DNA from 4 places in the Serratia sp. GW822-FHT06E05 genome. Region 1 is predicted to be linked to each of the others. Evidence: predicted binding sites of a transcription regulator. Region 1 holds the regulator's gene; each other region holds the start of a gene.
The links. The regulator sigma-54, encoded in region 1, starts transcription at its own class of promoters, with help from an activator protein. The targets are predictions, from matches to a motif close to GTTGGCACANNTTTCGCTNT.
Positions count from the first base shown of each region.

Region 1 (5,360 bases):
CGGATGCTGTATCTTTACGGCCACGTCGAGGTGAACAGCCTGACCACCACGTCGCAGCTGGAAAAAATTAAAACAGACAATGCTCAGGTGAACCTGGTGACCCAGGATGTGTCTTCGGATGACGAAGTGACACTTTACGGGACGAACTTCACCTCTAACGGCATGAAAATGCGTGGGAACCTGCGGGCCAAAACCGCTGAGCTGATTGATAAGGTTAAGACCAACTATGAAATTCAAAACCAACAAACCAAGCCGTAATCTGTTAATCGGCAGCTTGATTTTGGCCGCCAGCGCCCCCGCATGGGCGCTGAAGTCCGACTCCAATCAGCCGGTGAGCATCGACTCGCTGAAACAGTCTCTGGACATGCAGAGCAACGTCAGCACCTTTACCGATAACGTGGTGATCAAGCAAGGCACCATCGATATCAAAGCGGACAAAGTCGTGGTCACCCGCCCGGGCGGCGATCAGAACAAAACCTATATTGAAGCTTTCGGCAACCCGGTAACCTTCTATCAGATGCAAGACAGCGGCAAGCCGGTGAAAGGCCACGCTCAGAAGGTGCGTTACGATGTGGCGTCTCAGTTGGTGACCCTGACCGGGAACGCCTACCTGGAACAGCTCGACAGCAACGTCAAGGGCGATCGCATCACCTACCTGGTGCAACAGCAGCAAATGCAGGCGTTTAGCGATAAAGGCAAGCGCGTGACTACGGTTCTGGTACCGTCGCAGTTGCAAGACAAAAACGGGCAAAACAAGAGTAACTAATCACTTATGGCTACACTCATCGCAGAAAACCTGGCGAAAGCCTACAAGGGCCGCAAAGTCGTTGAAGACGTCAGCCTGAAAGTGAAATCCGGCGAGATCGTCGGCCTGCTGGGGCCAAACGGCGCCGGCAAGACCACCACGTTCTACATGGTGGTCGGTATCGTTCAGCGTGACGCCGGACGTATCGTGATTGACGAAGAAGACATCAGCCTGCTGCCACTGCACGCCCGTGCGCGTCGTGGCATCGGCTATCTGCCGCAGGAAGCCTCGATCTTCCGCCGCCTGAGCGTTTACGACAACCTGATGGCGGTGCTGGAGATCCGTGACGATCTCAGCAGCGAACAGCGGGCAGACCGTGCGGTAGAACTGATGGAAGAGTTCCATATCTCCCATCTACGCGACAACCTGGGCCAGGCGCTGTCCGGTGGCGAACGTCGCCGCGTGGAGATCGCACGTGCGCTGGCGGCTAACCCGAAATTCATCCTGCTGGATGAACCCTTCGCCGGGGTTGACCCGATTTCCGTTATCGACATTAAAAAAATTATCGAGCACTTGCGTGACAGCGGCCTGGGCGTGCTGATCACCGACCACAACGTGCGCGAAACGCTGGACGTGTGTGAACGCGCCTATATCGTCAGCCAGGGCAAACTGATTGCTCACGGTACGCCGGATGCTATTCTGGCCGATGAGCAGGTAAAACGCGTTTATCTGGGCGAAGAATTCCGCCTCTGAGTACCGGCGCGTCCTGATGGGCGACTGTTAACGGAAGTAGACTGAAGAATATGAAGCAAGGTTTGCAACTCAGGTTTAGCCAACAACTGGCCATGACCCCCCAGCTCCAGCAGGCCATACGCCTGCTGCAGTTGTCCACGCTTGAGCTCCAGCAGGAGATACAGCTGGCGTTAGAGAGCAATCCACTGCTTGAACAGACCGATCTGCACGAAGAAATCGACGCGAAAGAGACGACCGAAACCGAAGGTTTGGATACCCGGGAGGCGCTGGAACAAAAGGACATGCCCGAAGAGCTGCCGCTGGACGCCACCTGGGACGAGATCTATACCGCCGGAACTCCGTCAGGAACTCGCACCGATTACAGTGACGACGAACTGCCGGTGTATCAGGGTGAAACCACCCAAACCCTGCAGGATTACCTGATGTGGCAGGTGGATCTGACGCCGTTTTCCGATACCGATGCTGCCATTGCCACCTCGATCGTCGACGCCGTCGATGACACCGGCTATCTCACCGTGCCGCTGGAAGACATTCTGGAGAGCATGGGTGACGAGAATGTGACAATGGACGAAGTCGAGGCGGTATTGAAGCGCGTACAGCGGTTTGATCCGGTTGGCGTCGCGGCGCGCGACCTGCGCGATTGTCTGCTGGTTCAGCTATCCCAATACGCCCAAGACACGCCTTACCTGGCGGAAGCGCGCCTGATCATCAGCGAACATCTGGACTTGCTGGCTAACCACGACTTTCGCAGCCTGATGCGAACAACGCGCTCAAAAGAAGATACACTGAAAGAAGCGATGTTGCTGATCCAGTCACTCGATCCGCGTCCAGGCCAGTCGATCAACACCGGCGAATCTGAGTACGTGATCCCGGACGTGCTGGTCCGCAAAGTGCAGGATGTGTGGACGGTCGAGCTCAACAGCGACAGCATCCCAAGGCTGAAGATCAATCAGCAGTATGCTGCGCTGGGCAATAGCGCGCGTAACGACAGCGACGGTCAGTACATCCGCAGCAATTTGCAGGAAGCGAAATGGCTGATCAAGAGCCTGGAAAGCCGCAACGACACCCTGCTGAAAGTTTCGCGCTGCATCGTCGAGCAGCAGCAGGCGTTCTTTGAGCAAGGCGCGGAATTTATGAAGCCCATGGTGCTGGCGGATATCGCTCAGGCCGTGGAGATGCATGAATCGACAATCTCACGCGTGACCACGCAGAAGTTTTTGCACAGTCCGCGCGGCATTTTCGAATTGAAATATTTCTTCTCAAGCCACGTGAATACCGACAGCGGGGGCGAAGCTTCCTCTACGGCGATCCGGGCGGTGGTGAAGAAATTGATTGCGGCGGAAAACCCCGCCAAACCGCTCAGCGACAGCAAGCTGGCTACCCTGCTCTCCGATCAGGGGATCATCGTGGCGCGGCGTACCGTCGCCAAGTACCGAGAGTCTTTGTCCATCCCGCCGTCCAACCAACGTAAACAGTTGGTTTGACCTCTATTGAGAAGGAAGACACTATGCAGCTCAACATTACCGGACACCACATCGAAATCACCGAACCCTTGCGTGAGTTCGTGAACACCAAGTTCGCCAAACTCGAACAGTATTTTGACCGCATAAATCAGGTGTATGTCGTGCTTAGTGTGGAAAAAGTGCAGCAGATTGCGGAAGCGACGGTGCACGTGAATGGAGGCGAGTTGCACGCCACCTCGGAAGACGAGAACATGTATGCGGCAATTGATACCCTGATCGACAAACTGGCGCGTCAATTGAACAAACATAAAGACAAACTGAAACAACACTGACATTCTGGGCCGTTTCCGTCAGCGGGTACGGCTCAAACGTAGCCTCGGCCATCGGCGCGTTACCTGTTTGGGTACGCGCCGATAAGCCATCAGGGTTAAACAAGGCGAAAAATCACCTCACAAGCCTGCTTGCTGGTGTGGTTTTAAGTGAAGATGAGATGAACAACGAAACAATGCAGTTAAGCTCGGTATTAAATATCGAGTGCACCAGAAGCTCCGTACATTGCACCAGCAAGAAACGGGCTTTGGAAATTATCAGCGAACTGGCCGCCAAACAGCTCAATCTGCCACCCCAGGTGGTATTTGACGCGGTTCTCACCCGCGAGCGCATGGGCAGCACCGGTATCGGCAACGGTATCGCCATCCCCCATGGCAAACTGGAAGAGGACACACTGCGGGCCGTTGGCGTGTTTATTCGTCTCGACCAACCTATCGCCTTCGACGCCATTGATAACCAGCCGGTCGATCTGCTGTTCGCCCTGCTGGTGCCGGCCGACCAATGTAAAACCCATCTGCATACCCTGTCTCTGGTCGCCAAGCGTCTGGCCGACAAAACAGTATGCCGCCGCCTGCGCGCGGCGCAAAGTGACGAAGAGCTTTACCAAATCATCACCGAGTAACGCCCGGCTGGCGTGACTTCCAGCCCGGATAACGATACTGTTTAGCCATGATGGATTCCGGTTCAGGCCGGAATAATAAAGTTTCTAACGGTGGCGATAAACGCCACTGAGATGCCAGGGGGAGTTGCCACATGGTGCTGATGATTGTCAGCGGCCGTTCCGGTTCAGGGAAATCCGTCGCCTTGCGGGCGCTGGAAGACATGGGTTTTTACTGCGTTGATAACCTGCCCGTGGTACTGCTGCCGCAGCTTGCCAATACGCTGGCGGAACGCAACAGCTCCGCGGCGGTAAGCATCGACGTGCGTAACATGCCGGAATCGCCGGAAGTGTTTGAATATGCAATGACCCAACTGCCGGACAGCTTTTCGCCGCAGTTGCTGTTCCTTGATGCCGACCGTAACACACTGATTCGTCGTTACAGTGATACTCGTCGCTTACACCCGCTGTCCAGCAAGAATCTGTCGCTGGAAAGCGCCATCGATGAAGAAAGCGATCTGCTGGAACCACTGCGTTCACGAGCCGATCTGATCATCGACACCTCGGAAATGTCGGTGCATGAACTGGCCGAAATGCTGCGTACCCGTTTACTGGGCAAACGCGAGCGCGAGCTGACCATGGTGTTTGAATCCTTCGGCTTTAAGCACGGTATACCGATCGACGCCGATTACGTGTTCGACGTACGTTTCCTGCCGAACCCACACTGGGATCCTAAACTTCGCCCGATGACCGGCCTGGATAAACCCGTCGCCTCATTCCTCGATCGCCACACTGAGGTGCACAACTTTATCTACCAGACCCGCAGCTATCTGGAACAGTGGTTGCCAATGCTGGAAACCAACAACCGCAGCTATCTGACGGTGGCCATTGGCTGTACCGGCGGCAAACACCGTTCAGTCTACGTAGCGGAACAGTTGGCCGATTACTTCCGCTCTCGCGGCAAGAACGTACAGTCACGCCACCGCACGCTGGAAAAACGCAAACAATGACGGTCAAGCAAACGGTTGAAATCAAAAACAAACTGGGCATGCACGCCCGCCCGGCGATGAAGCTGTTCGAGCTGGTGCAGAGTTTTGATGCCGAAGTGATGCTGCGTAACGACAGCGGCACCGAGGCCGAGGCCAGCAGCGTGATTGCGCTGCTGATGCTGGACTCTGCGCAGGGGCGCCATATCGAGGTGGAAGCCACCGGCCCGGATGAGGTGAAAGCGCTGGCCGCGGTGATTGAACTGATTAATTCCGGTTTTGACGAAGACTAAAATACTGGGGGCGCTATTGCGCCCTTTTCATTAGACCTAACCCCTCCAGTCCTAGATCCGGCTCAAACAGTCCAGCGCCACCGCCTTGAAGCTATCGAAGTTGTTGCTGCCCAACAGGCGGCTCATTGACCGCTCGCGTACAAAGGTGACAAACAGCTCATAAATAGCCATCGCTTCTTCGTAATCGCTTTT
Region 1 covers NZ_JBXALM010000003.1:304,483-309,842, forward strand. Annotated here, with positions in the region: gene lptC (LPS export ABC transporter periplasmic protein LptC) at 1-258, shown strand, start outside; gene lptA (lipopolysaccharide ABC transporter substrate-binding protein LptA) at 227-766, shown strand; gene lptB (LPS export ABC transporter ATP-binding protein) at 773-1,498, shown strand; gene rpoN (RNA polymerase factor sigma-54) at 1,549-2,982, shown strand; gene hpf (ribosome hibernation promoting factor) at 3,006-3,293, shown strand; gene ptsN (PTS IIA-like nitrogen regulatory protein PtsN) at 3,452-3,913, shown strand; gene rapZ (RNase adapter RapZ) at 4,045-4,899, shown strand; gene npr (PTS phosphocarrier protein NPr) at 4,896-5,168, shown strand; gene AC1RKC_RS11410 (BglG family transcription antiterminator) at 5,220-5,360, opposite strand, start outside.

Region 2 (5,360 bases), on a different contig from region 1:
GCGGGATGACCCAGGGCGCACCCAGGCCGCAAACCAGACACAGCAACGCGGGCAGCGCATGGCTCAGCGTCAGGCACAAGTTAGCCTGCACGGCCTGGGCCGCAGCAGCGCAGCGCGGGGCTCCCAGACAGGCGACGCCAAACACCTTGCTGACGCACATCACTGCCAGCGCACCAGTCAGGGCCAGCGCAGCCGCCAGCAACGGCCCGAACAGATGGCCAATAAAGCCAGGGGCCGCACTGAAATGGAACAGTCCCTGATAGATCAGCCATTCACTAGCGAAACCGTTCAATGGCGGCAGTGCGGCCATGGCCACCAGGCCGATCAGCAGAGAAATGGCGGTCCAGGGCATCAGCCGTGCCAGCCCGCCCATTTTCTCCATGTCCTTCAGCCCGGTTTGTTGTTCAATGGTGCCCGCCGCCAACAGCAATGCGCTTTTGAACAGGCTGTGGTTCAACAAATGGAACAGGCCGCCGATCAGGGCGAACGCCGTCAGTAATGGCTGTTGCAGCGCCATACCAACCATGGCACCGCCAATGCCCAGCAGGATGATGCCGATATTCTCCAGCGTGTGGTAAGCCAGCAAGCGCCGCAGATCGTGCTCCATCAGCGCATACAACCCGCCAAAAAATGCGGTGCCGGCGGCCAGCAGCAGGACCAGCAATCCCCACCACAGCGGGGGCGTACCCAGCAGATCCAGTCCTATCTTCAGGATCCCCAGCAGGCCGACCTTCATCAGTGCGCCGGAAAACAACGTGGCGGCAGAGGCCGGCGCGCTGCTGTGGGACTGAGGCACCCAGGCATGCAGCGGCATCACCCCGGCAAAAATGCCAAACCCGGCCAACGCCAGCAGGAAGACGCCGTTACGCAGTGCATCCGGTAATGGCGTAGCGCGGATCACGCTGAATTGCAGGCTGTGGCTGTGGGTATAAATCAGTGCGAAAGCGATAACCAACAGCAGGGTGCCCAGGCGCATCAGCAAAAACTGGCTGTGCCCGGCCCGCAGACTTTTCGCGTTCGGGGCGAGGACAATCAAGAAATAGCCGCACAGCGCCGCCAGTTCTAACAGCAACAGCAAGGCCAGTGCATTATCGGCGATCGCGGCGGCGCTGAGTGCTGCCAGCATCAGATTGATCAGCCCGCCCAACCGACCACCTGCACTGGCGTTCAGCTTCGCGACGCTTCCGATGTGATACAGCGCGGCACAGATCCCACACAAAGCCATCACCAGCAATAACAACGCATTAATACCGCTGATTTCCACCGCATAACTCAACCAGGGCAAACGGGTGCTGTGCAGCGGTGCGAACAGCAGTTGTCCGGCGGCCAACAAGGTGGCGATGGCACACAGCAAGGTGCCGCCACCCAGCAAGGCATTGACACGCGGCCAGGGGGCCAGCAGCCAGCTCAGCAACGCGAACAGGAGATACCCGACGAATGCCAGAGTCAGCAACGACAATGGGTCGGGCGCAATGGGGTAAAACATCAATTCGGCTCCTTGCGGGATTCTGGGGCGGTAGCTAACGGCAGCTCGGCGCTGAGCGCCTGCATGGCGTTGCGCCTTTTCTGTTCGCTGGCGTTACGCACGTCGTGGTCGCTGACCAAGCGAATGGCCTGGGTAGGACAGGTGCGGATACAGGCCGGGCCTAAGGGGGTGAAAGCGCAAAGGTCGCACTTGACCGCCACGGCGCGGACACCGGGCACGCAATCCAGGAAGGCGCCAATCGGCCGCGGCGCTTTAGCGGCAGGCAGGGCCAGCGGTGTGTTGCAGTCTGAGGGGATCGCTAACGGGGTGCTGCCGCCGAAGCCTATGGCGCCGAACGGGCAAGCAATACCGCAGAGTTTGCAACTGACGCACAGGCTCTCGTTCAGGACGATGGCATCATCCTGATGGCGAATGGCGTTTACCGGACAGACCTGCGCGCAGGGCGCATCCTCACATTGATGGCACATCACCGGTGCCGAATCGCGGGCGTTACGAATCACCTGCAAGCGGGGTAATGCCTGCAAACCCCGTTGCCGATGTTCTGCAGAACAACTGGCCATGCAGGTATTGCAGCCAATACACAATTTGGGGTCCGCAATAATAAAGCGGTTCATGCACACTCCTTGCTTCGTCATTTATGACGAAATCGTCAGTAAAAAATGACGTTTCGACAGTTTTCTGTCAGTGAGTAACGCCGACAGTCAGACGGACAGGGTTATTTTTTTCAGTGCGTCATGAATGGCGTGGCCGTCATGCAGCGAATCAAACAGGCATTGGTAAATAACGGCGATCTTATCCAGATAATGTTCAAATACCGCCGGCATATCGCGATTGTTTATTACACCGTCAATATTACCGTCTTCATCCAGCGAGGCATGGGCGAAGGGGGCGAAATTCTCCGCTTCATGCGGCGATGCCAAATTAATGCGATAGCAGATATCACGGCTGTAAAATCCCTCACTTAATTGAATGCTCACCGTGAAGTGGTTGAACAGTACAAAACGCAGATCGTCGTCCTGACCGTAAGTAAACTGATGATTAATCTTCTTTTTAGTGGTGGTAACCGCTTTGATTAAGGTGCTGTGGTAGGTTTGCCACTGCGCCATCAGGCGGTTGCTTTTGTTGGCGATATAATCGGCCTGGCTGGTTACTTCACTGATAGTACTCATTGTCGTCACTCAAAATTGATGGTCATTGTCGAATCGCTTCGGGTGAACGACTTAAAGCATAAAGCGTGCCAGTCTCTGGTGATTTTCATTATTTCCTTTTAATTCAATCATCAGGGTTAGAATTAATCTTTAAATTGGATTGGGGACCGCCAGCTAATTACTGTCGACGTCATGACACTCGACAAATATGCCAAATGGGTTTTGGCACCATATTTGCAACGCAAGGTGACGAAACGTTTTATCCCCCTGAGTGGAGGCCGGATGCACGAAATAACCTTGTGCCAACATGCGATGGAAATAATGCAGCAACAGGCTCGTCAACATCGTGCGAAACGTATTACCGCGGTGTGGTTCGAAATTGGCGCATTTTCCTGCGTGGAGGCGGAATCGCTGCGGTTCTGTTTTGACATGGTATGTCGCGACACCCTGGCCGAAGGCTGTGAGCTGCATCTGACTGAACAACGCGCCTTGTCCTGGTGTTATGACTGCCAGGCGGACGTCGAGCTGTTGATCCCGCAGGTTTTGGTCTGCCCGCACTGCGCCGGAAGAAACCTGCGGGTGCAGGCCGATGATGGATTGCAAATAAAACGTCTGGAAATTGAATAACTGAAAGGAGAAAGAACATGTGCAGCACTTGCGGTTGTGCCCATGGGGAAATGACGATTGAAGGGCAAGCAAAGGTACCGTTTCGCCCGCAGCGGCCTCTGCAGGGGGACCTGCATTATGGACTGGGATTGGCGGGCACTCATGCGCCTGGCATCAGCCAGCGGCGAATGCTGGAAATAGAAACCCGGGTGTTGGATAAAAACGATCGTCTGGCCGAACGCAATCGCCAGTATTTTGCCGAGCAACACATCCTGGCGTTGAATCTGGTTTCCAGCCCCGGTTCTGGCAAAACCACCTTGCTGACCGAAACCCTGCTGCGGCTGCGCGGGATGCGTGAGTGCGCGGTGGTGGAAGGAGACCAGCAAACCACCAACGATGCCGAACGTATCCGCGCCACCGGCGTGCCGGCGATCCAGGTCAATACCGGCAAAGGCTGTCATCTGGATGCGCAAATGGTTCACGAAGCCGCCCAGCGCCTGGAGCTCAAACCCTGCAGCCTGCTGTTTATCGAAAATGTCGGCAACCTGGTTTGCCCAGCCAGCTTCGATCTGGGGGAGCGGCACAAGGTGGCGGTGCTGTCGGTCACCGAAGGGGAAGACAAGCCCCTCAAGTACCCGCATATGTTCGCCGCCGCACGTCTGATGCTGCTGAACAAGGTCGATCTGCTGCCGTACTTGAAGTTTGATCTGGCCGCCTGTATCGCCAATGCCCGTCAGGTTAATCCCGACATCGAGATAATTACCCTTTCTGCGACTCAGGGGGAAGGGATGGATCAGTGGTTGGCCTGGCTGGAGCTGCAGCTATGTGCATAGGGATCCCCGGGCAGATCGTGGCGTTGGATCAACACCAGCCTCAGCACGCCTGGGCCGACGTCTGCGGCGTGCAGCGAGAAGTGAATATCGCATTGGTTTGCCGGGAGGGTGAACCCAAAGAAGCGATGCTGGGGTGTTGGGTATTGATTCACGTGGGCTTTGCGATGAGCCGCCTCGATCAACAAGAGGCCGAGGATATGCTGGCAGCACTGCAGGCGATGGGGGAAGTGGAACAGGACGTGGCGCTGTTTTTGGCGGGGGAGGATAACCATGGATTACGTAGATGAATTTCGCGATCCGCAGCGGGTAAAGAAACTGCTGCAACATATCTGGCACCGCGCCGCACAGTTGCCGTTTACCGCCGAACGACCGCTGCAAATCATGGAGGTGTGTGGTGGCCATACCCATGCGATATTCCGCTTTGGCCTGGATAAGCTGCTGCCGGCGCAAATCGAATTCATTCATGGCCCCGGCTGCCCGGTTTGCGTTTTACCTATGGGGCGCATCGACGCCTGCTGCGAAATCGCCGGGCACCCCGAAGTGATTTTTTGCACCTTCGGCGATGCGCTGCGGGTGCCAGGACAGCAGGGGTCTTTACTGCAGGCGCGCGAGCGCGGGGCCGACGTGCGCGTGGTCTACTCACCGCTGGATGCCCTGATGCTGGCGCGGCAAAATCCGCAACGGCAGGTGGTGTTCTTCGCGCTGGGTTTTGAAACCACCATGCCGGTCACGGCGATCACCCTGCAACAGGCGCGGCAGGAAGGCCTGGACAACTTCAGCGTATTTTGTCAGCACATCAGCCTGATCCCCACCTTGCGCAGCCTGCTGCAACAGCCGGATGTACGCATTGACGGTTTTCTGGCACCCGGCCACGTCAGCATGGTGATAGGCACCGAGCCCTATCATTTTATCAGCAGGCAATACCACAAACCCCTGGTGGTGACCGGCTTTGAGCCACTGGATATCTTGCAAGGGGTGCTGATGCTGGTCGAGCAGTTTCTTGGCCGACAAAGCCAAACCGAAAACCAATACCGGCGGGTGGTACCGGAACAGGGCAACCGGCTGGCACAGCAGGCGATGAGCGAAGTTTTTGTCCTGGGAGGCGGCAGCGAATGGCGCGGGCTGGGCACCATTGCCAACTCAGGCATTGCCCTAACGCCAGGCTACCAGGCTTTTGATGCCGAACGTCGTTTCCGTCCGCAGCGGCGGCAAGTGGCTGACGATCCGCGATCCCGCTGCGGAGACGTGCTCACCGGGCGATGCAAACCGCGCGACTGTCCGCTGTTT
Region 2 covers NZ_JBXALM010000001.1:325,570-330,929, reverse strand. Annotated here, with positions in the region: gene AC1RKC_RS01465 (proton-conducting transporter transmembrane domain-containing protein) at 1-1,486, opposite strand, end outside; gene AC1RKC_RS01460 (4Fe-4S dicluster domain-containing protein) at 1,486-2,100, opposite strand; gene hycA (formate hydrogenlyase regulator HycA) at 2,188-2,655, opposite strand; gene hypA (hydrogenase maturation nickel metallochaperone HypA) at 2,917-3,261, shown strand; gene hypB (hydrogenase nickel incorporation protein HypB) at 3,279-4,073, shown strand; gene hypC (HypC/HybG/HupF family hydrogenase formation chaperone) at 4,064-4,360, shown strand; gene hypD (hydrogenase formation protein HypD) at 4,344-5,360, shown strand, end outside.
Region 2: the regulator sigma-54 is predicted to act here: its motif matches at 2,856-2,875, upstream of hypA (hydrogenase maturation nickel metallochaperone HypA).

Region 3 (5,360 bases), on a different contig from region 1:
GAACCAGGGTAGTGGCTTCGTCAGTACCGGAAGCACGCATGTTGGTCAGCTTCTTACCGGTCAGGCAGTTCACGGTCAGGTCGTTGGAACGTGAGTGAATACCGATGATCTGGCCTTCATACACTTCCGCACCGTGACCCAGGAACAGCTTGCCGCGATCTTGCAGACCGAACAGGGCGAACGCTACCGCTTTACCCTGGCCGTTAGAGATCAGCACGCCGTTCTGGCGCTGGCCAACTTCACCCGGACGCACGTCGTCGTAGTGGCTGAAGGTGGAGTACAGCAGACCGGTACCGGAAGTCATGGTCATGAACTCGTTACGGAAGCCAATCAAGCCGCGGCTTGGGATCACGTAGTCGAGACGCACACGGCCTTTACCGTCTGGATCCATGTTTTTCAGGTCAGCTTTACGCTCACCCATGGCTTGCATGACTGAACCCTGGTGCTGTTCTTCGATGTCCAAGGTCACGTTTTCGAACGGCTCTTGTTTACGACCATCGATTTCACGGAAGATTACTTTCGGACGGGATACCGCCAGTTCGAAACCTTCACGACGCATGTTTTCGATCAGAACCGACAGGTGAAGTTCACCACGGCCAGATACGCGGAATGCATCAGCATCTTCAGTTTCTTCAACGCGCAGTGCCACGTTGTGCACCAGTTCCTTGTTCAGACGCTCAAGGATTTGACGCGAAGTCACAAACTTACCTTCTTTACCGCAGAAAGGTGAGGTGTTGACGTTGAAGAACATGGTTACGGTCGGCTCATCTACAGACAGCGCCGGCAGTGCTTCCACTGCAGAGGTGTCACAGATGGTGTCGGAAATGTTCAGCTCGCCCAGACCGGTGATAGCGATGATGTCGCCCGCTTCAGCCAGGGTAGACTCGATACGCTCCAGACCCATGTGGCCCAGCACTTTGCCCACTTTACCGTTGCGAGTTTTACCTTCGCTATCGATGATGGTGACCTGCTGGTTTGGCTTCACTTTACCGCGCTTGATACGGCCGATACCGATCACGCCCAGGTAGTTGTTGTAGTCCAACTGGGAGATTTGCATCTGGAATGGCGCTTCGAGCTCAACCTGCGGTGCAGACACGTGGTCTACGATCGCTTGATACAGCGGGGTCATGTCTTCCGCCATCTCATTGTGGTCAGTACCGGCGATCCCCATCAATGCAGAAGCATAGATGATTGGGAAGTCGAGCTGCTCGTCGGTTGCGTCGAGGTTAACGAACAGGTCGAAGACCTGATCAACAACCCAATCAGGACGTGCGCCCGGACGGTCAACCTTGTTGATTACCACGATCGGCTTCAGACCATTAGCGAAGGCTTTTTTGGTCACGAAGCGGGTTTGCGGCATTGGGCCATCCATTGCATCCACAACCAGCAGCACCGAGTCAACCATTGACATCACACGCTCAACCTCACCGCCGAAGTCGGCGTGTCCTGGGGTATCCACGATGTTGATGCGGTAGTCTTTCCAATTAATGGCGGTGTTTTTTGCGAGGATGGTAATCCCACGCTCTTTCTCCAAATCGTTGGAGTCCATTACGCGTTCGGTGGCTTCTACACGCTCTCCGAAAGTACCGGATTGTTGCAGCAGCTTATCAACCAGGGTGGTCTTACCATGGTCAACGTGGGCAATAATGGCGATGTTACGCAAATTTTCGATCACAGCTTTGCCTCAGGCATTAGAAATAGCGCGCTATTGTACACGTATTAAGCGAGGGACTAAACAAGATCACAACAGTCTCTTATAAACAACTGTGTACAGGTCAGTATGTGATCCCTTTCACGGTGCAAAAAGCAGCATCCGGTGCACTTTTGCACCATTACAGTGCCCCACCCCGCACCGATTGCACCATTTAAGTGCAAAACGTCACTGATGGTGCATACTGATTCTGTGCAAAACCCACTCAGAAAGGCGATTAAAGCGCTTTAGCAAAGTTGGCACAGTTTTCGCTTTAGTCTTTTCAAGGCAAAAAAAGCCAGTTTCACAGATTCGTTCCACGACGACGACAATGATAAATCCGGGAGAGTTAAGTATGTCCGCTGAACACGTTTTGACGATGCTGAATGAGCATGAAGTGAAATTCGTAGACCTGCGTTTCACTGACACCAAGGGTAAAGAACAACACGTCACCATCCCTGCTCATCAGGTAAATGCCGACTTCTTCGAAGAAGGTAAAATGTTTGACGGTTCCTCGATCGGCGGTTGGAAGGGCATCAACGAATCTGACATGGTGCTGATGCCAGACGCCAGCACTGCGGTACTGGATCCGTTCTTCGAAGAATCTACCCTGATCATTCGCTGCGACATCCTCGAGCCAGGCACCATGCAGGGCTACGATCGTGACCCACGCTCCATCTCCAAGCGTGCAGAAGATTTCCTGCGCTCTTCCGGCATCGCGGACACCGTTCTGTTCGGGCCAGAGCCAGAATTCTTCCTGTTTGACGACATTCGTTTCGGCAGCAGCATCCGCGGTTCCCACGTGGCCATCGACGATATCGAAGGCGCATGGAACTCCGGCACCCAATACGATGGCGGCAACAAAGGCCACCGTCCGGCAGTCAAAGGCGGTTACTTCCCGGTTCCTCCGGTCGATTCTTCACAGGACATCCGTTCTACCATGTGTCTGACCATGGAAGAAATGGGCCTGGTCGTTGAAGCGCACCACCACGAAGTGGCAACCGCAGGTCAGAACGAAGTGGCAACCCGCTTCAACACCATGACCAAGAAAGCCGACGAAATCCAAATCTACAAATACGTGGTTCACAACGTGGCTCACGCATTTGGCAAAACCGCGACCTTCATGCCGAAACCAATGTTCGGTGATAACGGTTCCGGCATGCACTGCCACATGTCGCTGTCCAAGAACGGGACTAACCTGTTCGCCGGCGACAAATACGGCGGCCTGTCTGAGACTGCCCTGTTCTACATCGGCGGTATCATCAAGCACGCTAAAGCGATCAACGCCCTGGCCAACCCGACCACCAACTCTTACAAGCGTCTGGTCCCAGGCTACGAAGCTCCGGTCATGCTGGCTTATTCTGCCCGTAACCGTTCCGCTTCCATCCGTATCCCAGTGGTTGCCAGCCCGAAAGCGCGCCGTATCGAAGCCCGTTTCCCGGATCCAGCGGCTAACCCGTACCTGTGCTTCGCGGCCCTGCTGATGGCAGGCCTGGACGGTGTGATTAACAAAATCCACCCTGGCGACGCCATGGACAAAAACCTGTATGACCTGCCACCGGAAGAAGAAGCTGAAATTCCAAAAGTTGCAGGCTCCCTGGATGAAGCGCTGGCAGCACTGAGCGAAGACCGCGAGTTCCTGACCCGTGGCGGCGTATTCACCGACGACGCTATCGATGCTTACATCGATCTGCGCAAAGAAGAGATGGACCGCGTTCGCATGACGCCACACCCGGTTGAATTCGAACTGTACTACAGCGTTTAAGTTTTACCGCGCCGTCTGCGGGCGGCGCCCAGATTTAGTTGTCTTTTTTTGTTGCCGTGGAAACTTTCAGCCCATCTTCGGATGGGTTTTTTTCTCCACCGTATTTTCTGCAAAACTATTCCATACCGCGTGCATAACGGATGGAGTAGGATAAATGCACTAAAAAGGTGCAGTCGTCTGCTATGCCCAAGAGATTTCACGGTGCAGCTAGGCGGCAACCGAGCGAACCGACAGGAGCTTGGTCTGCCAAGTGACTGGTGTGAGTAAGAGCAGCCAACAACGCTGCGTCTTGAAAGATAAAGGGCATATATGGCAACTGGCAAGCTGCCCGACGCAGGGCAGATCCTCAATTCTCTCATCAACAGCATCCTGCTGTTGGATGACTCACTGGCGGTTCATTACGCCAATCCGGCAGCACAACAACTGCTGGCACAAAGTTCTCGTAAACTTTTCGGTACACCGTTACCCGATTTGCTCGGTTATTTCTCACTGAACGTCGATCTGATGCGTGAGAGCCTGCATGCCGGTCAGGGTTTTACCGATAACGAAGTGACCCTGGTGGTTGACGGGCGTGCGCATATCCTCTCCCTGACCGCACAGGCGCTGCCTGATGGCTATATCCTGATCGAGCTGGCGCCAATGGATAACCAACGCCGTTTGAGCCAGGAACAACTTCAGCACGCCCAGCAGGTGGCAGCCCGCGATCTGGTCCGTGGCCTGGCGCATGAAATTAAAAACCCGCTTGGCGGACTGCGCGGCGCGGCACAGCTACTGGCCAAAGCGCTGCCCGATCCGTCGCTGACCGAATACACCAAGGTGATCATTGAGCAGGCCGATCGCCTGCGCAACCTGGTCGATCGCCTGCTCGGCCCGCAGCGGCCGGGCCAGCACATAACCCAAAGCATTCATCAGGTGGCAGAGCGAGTGTGCCAACTGGTGTCGCTGGAGAAGCCGGATAACGTGACGCTGGTGCGGGACTACGACCCGAGCCTGCCTGAAATGGCGCACGACCCGGATCAAATCGAACAGGTATTGCTGAACATCACCCGCAATGCACTGCAGGCGCTGGGAGAAACGGGCGGCACCATCACGCTGCGCACTCGTACCGCTTTCCAGATCACCCTGCACGGCACCCGCTACCGGTTAGCGGCACGTATCGACGTAGAAGATGACGGCCCCGGTGTGCCGGCGCAGTTGCAGGACACGCTATTTTACCCGATGGTCAGCGGCCGCGAAGGCGGGACCGGCCTGGGGTTATCCATCGCCCGTAATCTTATCGATCAGCATTGCGGAAAAATTGAATTTAACAGTTGGCCAGGACATACCGAATTCTCGGTTTACCTGCCTATTCGCCAGTGAGGTTTTCTATGCAACGAGGGATAGTCTGGATCGTCGATGACGATAGCTCCATCCGCTGGGTGCTTGAACGTGCGCTCACTGGAGCCGGTGTGAGCTGCGTGACCTTCGACAGTGGCAATGCGGTGCTCGAAGCCCTGGCCACGCAAACTCCTGACGTGTTGCTGTCTGACATCCGCATGCCGGGTATGGATGGCCTTGCGTTGCTCAAGCAGATCAAACAGCGTCATCCGATGCTTCCGGTCATCATAATGACCGCACATTCGGATCTCGACGCCGCCGTCAGCGCCTACCAGCAAGGGGCGTTCGATTACCTGCCGAAACCCTTTGATATCGATGAAGCCGTAGCGCTGGTAGAACGCGCCATCAGCCATTATCAGGAGCAGCAGCAGCCTGCACGCAGCCAACCGGCCAACGATCCGGTGGCAGACATCATCGGTGAAGCCCCGGCGATGCAGGACGTGTTCCGCATCATCGGACGCCTGTCGCGTTCGTCGATCAGCGTACTGATCAACGGCGAATCAGGTACCGGTAAAGAGCTGGTTGCCC
Region 3 covers NZ_JBXALM010000013.1:12,805-18,164, reverse strand. Annotated here, with positions in the region: gene typA (ribosome-dependent GTPase TypA) at 1-1,675, opposite strand, end outside; gene glnA (glutamate--ammonia ligase) at 2,046-3,455, shown strand; gene glnL (nitrogen regulation protein NR(II)) at 3,765-4,814, shown strand; gene glnG (nitrogen regulation protein NR(I)) at 4,823-5,360, shown strand, end outside.
Region 3: the regulator sigma-54 is predicted to act here: its motif matches at 1,947-1,966, upstream of glnA (glutamate--ammonia ligase).

Region 4 (5,360 bases), on a different contig from region 1:
GAAATTCTGGTGATACAACACGGCGGCGTGGCTCAGCGTGGCGAACATGCGTCCCTGGCGGCCCAACCGGGCTGGTACCGCGATATGTACCGCTATCAGCAACTGGAAGCGGCGCTGGATGAGGCACCGGAAAGCGGCGAGGAGATACTGGCCAATGAATAAGATGCAAAAGCTGTGGCCGACGCTGAAACGGTTGCTGGCTTATGGATCGCCATACCGCAAACCTCTGGGGCTGGCGGTGTTGATGTTGTGGGTTGCGGCGGCAGCGGAAGTCGCCGGACCGATCCTGATCAGTTATTTTATCGATAACTATGTGGCTAAGGGCCAGTTGCCGCTGATGATCGTCTGCGGGCTGGCGGCGGCCTATATTCTGCTGGAGCTGTTAGCGGCGGCGCTGCACTATTTTCAAGCGTTGTTGTTCAACCAGGCCGCGGTCGGGGTGGTTCAACGCCTGCGTACCGACGTGATGGACGCCGCGTTGCGTCAGCCGCTCAGCGCTTTTGATACGCAGCCGGTGGGGCAGTTGATCTCGCGAGTGACCAATGACACCGAGGTGATTAAAGACCTGTACGTCATGGTAGTGTCCACCGTATTGAAAAGCGCTGCGCTGATTGGCGCCATGCTGGTGGCGATGTTCAGCCTGGACTGGCGTATGGCGCTGGTGGCGATCTGCATCTTCCCGGCGGTGTTTGTGGTGATGGGCATTTACCAATACTACAGCATCCCGATTGTGCGCCGGGTGCGCAGCTATCTGGCAGACATCAACGACGGCTTTAACGAAGTGATCAACGGCATGGGCGTGATCCAGCAGTTCCGCCAGCAGATCCGCTTTGGTGAACGCATGAGCGCCGCCAGCCGTTCGCACTACACCGCGCGTATGCAGACTCTGCGGCTGGATGGTTTCCTTTTGCGTCCGCTGCTCAGCCTGTTTTCGGCGCTGGTGCTGTGTGGCCTGCTGATGTTGTTTGGCTTCAGCGGTGAGGGAAGCATTGGCGTGGGCGTGCTCTATGCCTTTATCAACTACCTCGGGCGTCTGAATGAGCCGTTGATTGAGCTGACGTCGCAGCAGTCGATTCTGCAGCAGGCGGTGGTGGCCGGTGAGCGTATTTTCGAACTGATGGATCGCCGTCAACAGAGCTATGGAACGGACGATCGCCCGCTCGAGAGTGGCCGCATTGATATTGAAGACCTGAGCTTTGCCTACCGCGATGACAAAAAGGTGCTGCAGCATATTTCGCTGTCGGTGCCGTCGCGGGGTTTTGTGGCGTTGGTGGGGCATACCGGCAGCGGCAAGAGCACGCTGGCCAACCTGCTGATGGGGTATTACCCGGTCAATCAGGGCGAAGTCCGTCTCGATGGTCGTCCGCTGGCCAGCCTGTCGCACCGTACGTTGCGGCAGGGGGTGGCAATGGTGCAGCAGGATCCGGTGGTGATCGCCGAATCGGTGCTGGCCAACGTTACGCTGGGCCGTAACATCAGTGAAGAGATAGTGTGGCAGGCGCTGGAAACGGTGCAATTGGCTGAGCTGGTACGCAGCTTCCCACAGGGGATTCACACCCGGCTGGGCGAGCAGGGTAACAACCTGTCGGTGGGCCAGAAACAGCTATTGGCGATGGCCAGGGTATTGGTGCAGGCGCCGCAGATCCTGATCCTCGACGAAGCGACCGCCAACATCGATTCAGGTACTGAGCAAGCGATTCAGCGTGCACTGCGTTTGATTCGTGAACATACCACGCTGGTGGTGATCGCTCACCGATTGTCGACCATTGTCGATGCCGATTCCATTCTGGTTCTGCACCGGGGTCAGGCGGTCGAGCAGGGCAATCATCAGCAACTGTTGGCTCAGCAGGGACGTTACTACCAGATGTACCAGCTGCAACTGGTGGGTGAAGAATTGGCCGCTGCCAATCGCGAAGAAACACAACCCGCATGATCTGGGGGCCGTTTTAACGGCCCCTTTCTTTTGTCGCCACGCACCACAAACAGGCACAAGCCCGTTTAAAATCCCTCTCGCTGCACTTTTTCGACGCGCTACGCACCAAATTAGTGCGCAATATTTAATCAGCCCATCAGTTGGTCGCGCGCTATTAGCCGCTCGTCGCATGCCAGATCCCCATCCTGCCGGTTAATTTGCTGAATCCGCGTACAAAACCATTTGTGGCATAGCCTTTGCTTTATAAGTCTCGTACCGGGGTGAGTTTGGGCTTAATTCGTGGAGGGGCAATATGAAGCTGGTGACCGTGGTGATTAAACCATTCAAGCTGGAGGACGTGCGTGAAGCCCTATCCTCTGTAGGCATTCAGGGGCTGACCGTAAGCGAAGTAAAAGGCTTTGGTCGCCAGAAGGGGCACGCTGAGCTCTATCGCGGAGCCGAATACAGCGTCAACTTTTTACCTAAAGTAAAAATCGACATCGCTATCGCCGACGATCAGTTGGATGAAGTGGTTGATGTGATTAGTAAAGCGGCGTACACCGGCAAAATCGGTGACGGCAAAATTTTCGTTGCCGAATTGCAACGTGTCATTCGCATTCGCACCGGCGAAACAGACGAAGCAGCACTGTAATCACAGGCTCAGTAAAGTAATGGGGATGGATTGATAATGAAAAAACTTTTATCCATGTTGGGCCTGAGTACGGTAACCATGGTTCCTTCTTTGGCCCTGGCCGCTCCGGCGGTCGCAGACAAGGCTGACAACGCCTTCATGATGATTTGCACCGCTTTGGTGCTGTTCATGACCTTGCCGGGTGTCGCTTTGTTTTACGGTGGTTTGCTGCGCTCCAAAAACGTGCTCTCCATGCTGACCCAGGTCACCGTCACCTTCGCATTGGTGTGTGTTCTGTGGGTGCTTTATGGCTACAGTCTGGCTTTCAGCGAAGGTAATGCCTTCTTCGGTGGTTTCCAGACGGCGATGCTGAAAGGCATTGGCATTGACAGCGTCACCGGGACCTTTAGCCAGATGATCCACGTAGCGTTCCAGTGTTCATTCGCTTGTATCACCGTCGCGCTGGTGGTGGGGGGCTTTGCCGAGCGTATCCGCTTCTCGGCGGTAGTGATTTTCGCCGCTATCTGGTTCACCATTTCCTACCTGCCGATTGCCCACATGGTGTGGGGCGGTGGCTTCCTGGCCGCTGATGGCGCGTTGGACTTTGCCGGCGGCACCGTGGTGCATATCAATGCGGCAAGTGCCGGCCTGGTGGGCGCTTATCTGCTCGGCAAGCGTGCTGGTTTCGGTAAGGAAGCTTTCAAACCGCATAACCTGCCGATGGTATTTACCGGCGCTTCTATCCTGTATATCGGCTGGTTCGGCTTTAACGCCGGTTCTGCCAGCGCGGCTAACGGCATTGCGGCCCTGGCTTTCCTGAACACCGTAGTGGCAACCGCAGGCGCTATTCTTTCCTGGACTTTTGCCGAGTGGATTGTGCGCGGTAAACCTTCTCTGCTGGGGGCCTGTTCCGGCTGTATCGCCGGGCTGGTTGCCATCACGCCTGCTGCGGGTACCGTAGGGGTTGGCGGGGCGTTGATTATCGGCCTGGTCGGTGGCATTGCCGGTCTGTGGGGCGTGGTCACGCTGAAGAAATGGCTGAAAGTGGACGATACCTGCGATGTGTTCGGTGTACATGGCGTATGCGGCATCGTCGGATGCTTGCTGACCGGCGTGTTCACCTCCGCCTCGCTGGGCGGAACCGGGTACGCAGAAGGTGTTACCATGGGGCATCAGGTGTGGATCCAACTGTTGAGCGTGGTGATCACGCTGGTATGGTCTGGAGTGGCCGCCTTCATTGCCTTCAAAGTGGCAGGTGCTATCGTCGGGCTGCGAGTACCGGAAGAGCAGGAGCGCGAAGGTCTGGACGTCAACAGCCATGGTGAGAGTGCCTATAACCAATAAGCCTTGAAGAAGGGCAGTGCGCTAAATAACTCGAAAAATAATGATGATGCAGAAAGGGCGATGGAGACATCGCCCTTTTTCTTTTTTAACGATATTCCCCCTTTTTAAGTAATGCACTGTTTTTATTGACCTTATATTAATTGCATTATCAAGTGCTTTTTCTATAATGGCTTTGATTTGTACTGTTTGTTTTATTTATTTGTATTAATACGTATTAAGTGGGAGATAACGATGAAAGGAATAGTGAATTCTGTTTACGTAGGAAAAGTGGTTCCTTTCACTCGTCCTGATAGCTTTACCGGCATATTCAAAAAAGAGGTTAATCATCTGGTTTCAGTAGGTTATGAAGGCATTGAGGGTGATGAGATCGGCGACCTGAAGGTACATGGCGGGCCGGAAAAGGCGGTACACGTTTATCCATTGGAACATTATAAAAAGTGGAAGGCAGAATTTCCCGACTGTCCCTTTTTCGAGAATGCCGGCGCATTTGGCGAGAATTTTAGCACTATCGGTTTGGATGAAAGTCAGGTCTTTGTCGGCGACATTTTTAGCATAGGGACGGCAGTAGTGGAGGTTTCACAAGGTCGATTACCCTGTTGGAAGTTAAATGACAGATTCGACATTCCCTATTTTTCGGAAATGCTACAAATTAACTACCGCACCGGTTGGTATTTCAGGGTGATTCAGCAGGGAAATGTCGGTTTGGGCGATGAAATTACCTTGATTAACAGGACCAATGATAAATGGAGTTTGCAGGAGATAATGAAAGTTATTTTTACCAAATCTCTTGATGAAGAAACCCTGACCAGTATGTTGGAATTACCCTTGGTTGCCTCTTGGCGGAAACTGTTTATGAAAAGATTGCTCACTGGGGCTGTTGAAGATTGGTCGCCAAGATTGCATGGAAAAAAGGATTAAAATGAAAGGGTACGTTGATTTTTTATCGCTGCTACGTACAAACCTATTCAAAATTGGTAAGCGGATGAGTGAAGCCAGTTTTTTTAACGTTCACTATATTTTTATTTTTATCCTGTGCAAGGCAAGGTCAATCGATCTGTCACGTTACCAGAAGAAGAACATCAAGGATTACAGCAGTTTCCAGGATTTTTTTTGCAGAGAGCTCAGCGAAGAAACAAAGAATAAAGTCAATTTATTGAATTCAACTGAGCTTTGTATGCCTTGTGATGGGCGTATGGGGGCCCATGGCGAGATAAAAGAGAATACGTTACTGCAAGCCAAGGGGGTTGAGTATTCCATCTTTAGGCTTTTTGGTTTTAATAATGAAATGACGCAGGGCTACAATGGCGGCCGTTTTGCGAATATATACCTGGCGCCGGAGGATTATCACAGGGTACATATGCCGTTCGACGGTTTCTTGATTAATACCATTTATTGTCCCGGAGATTTTAAATCGGTCAGGGAGAAGAATGTAAAAAATGATAAAGAATTATATGTGGGTAATGAACGGCTGAT
Region 4 covers NZ_JBXALM010000007.1:200,746-206,105, reverse strand. Annotated here, with positions in the region: gene AC1RKC_RS17240 (SmdA family multidrug ABC transporter permease/ATP-binding protein) at 1-162, shown strand, start outside; gene AC1RKC_RS17235 (SmdB family multidrug efflux ABC transporter permease/ATP-binding protein) at 155-1,933, shown strand; gene glnK (P-II family nitrogen regulator) at 2,226-2,564, shown strand; gene amtB (ammonium transporter AmtB) at 2,601-3,887, shown strand; gene AC1RKC_RS17220 (MOSC domain-containing protein) at 4,119-4,805, shown strand; gene asd (archaetidylserine decarboxylase) at 4,807-5,360, shown strand, end outside.
Region 4: the regulator sigma-54 is predicted to act here: its motif matches at 2,157-2,176, upstream of glnK (P-II family nitrogen regulator).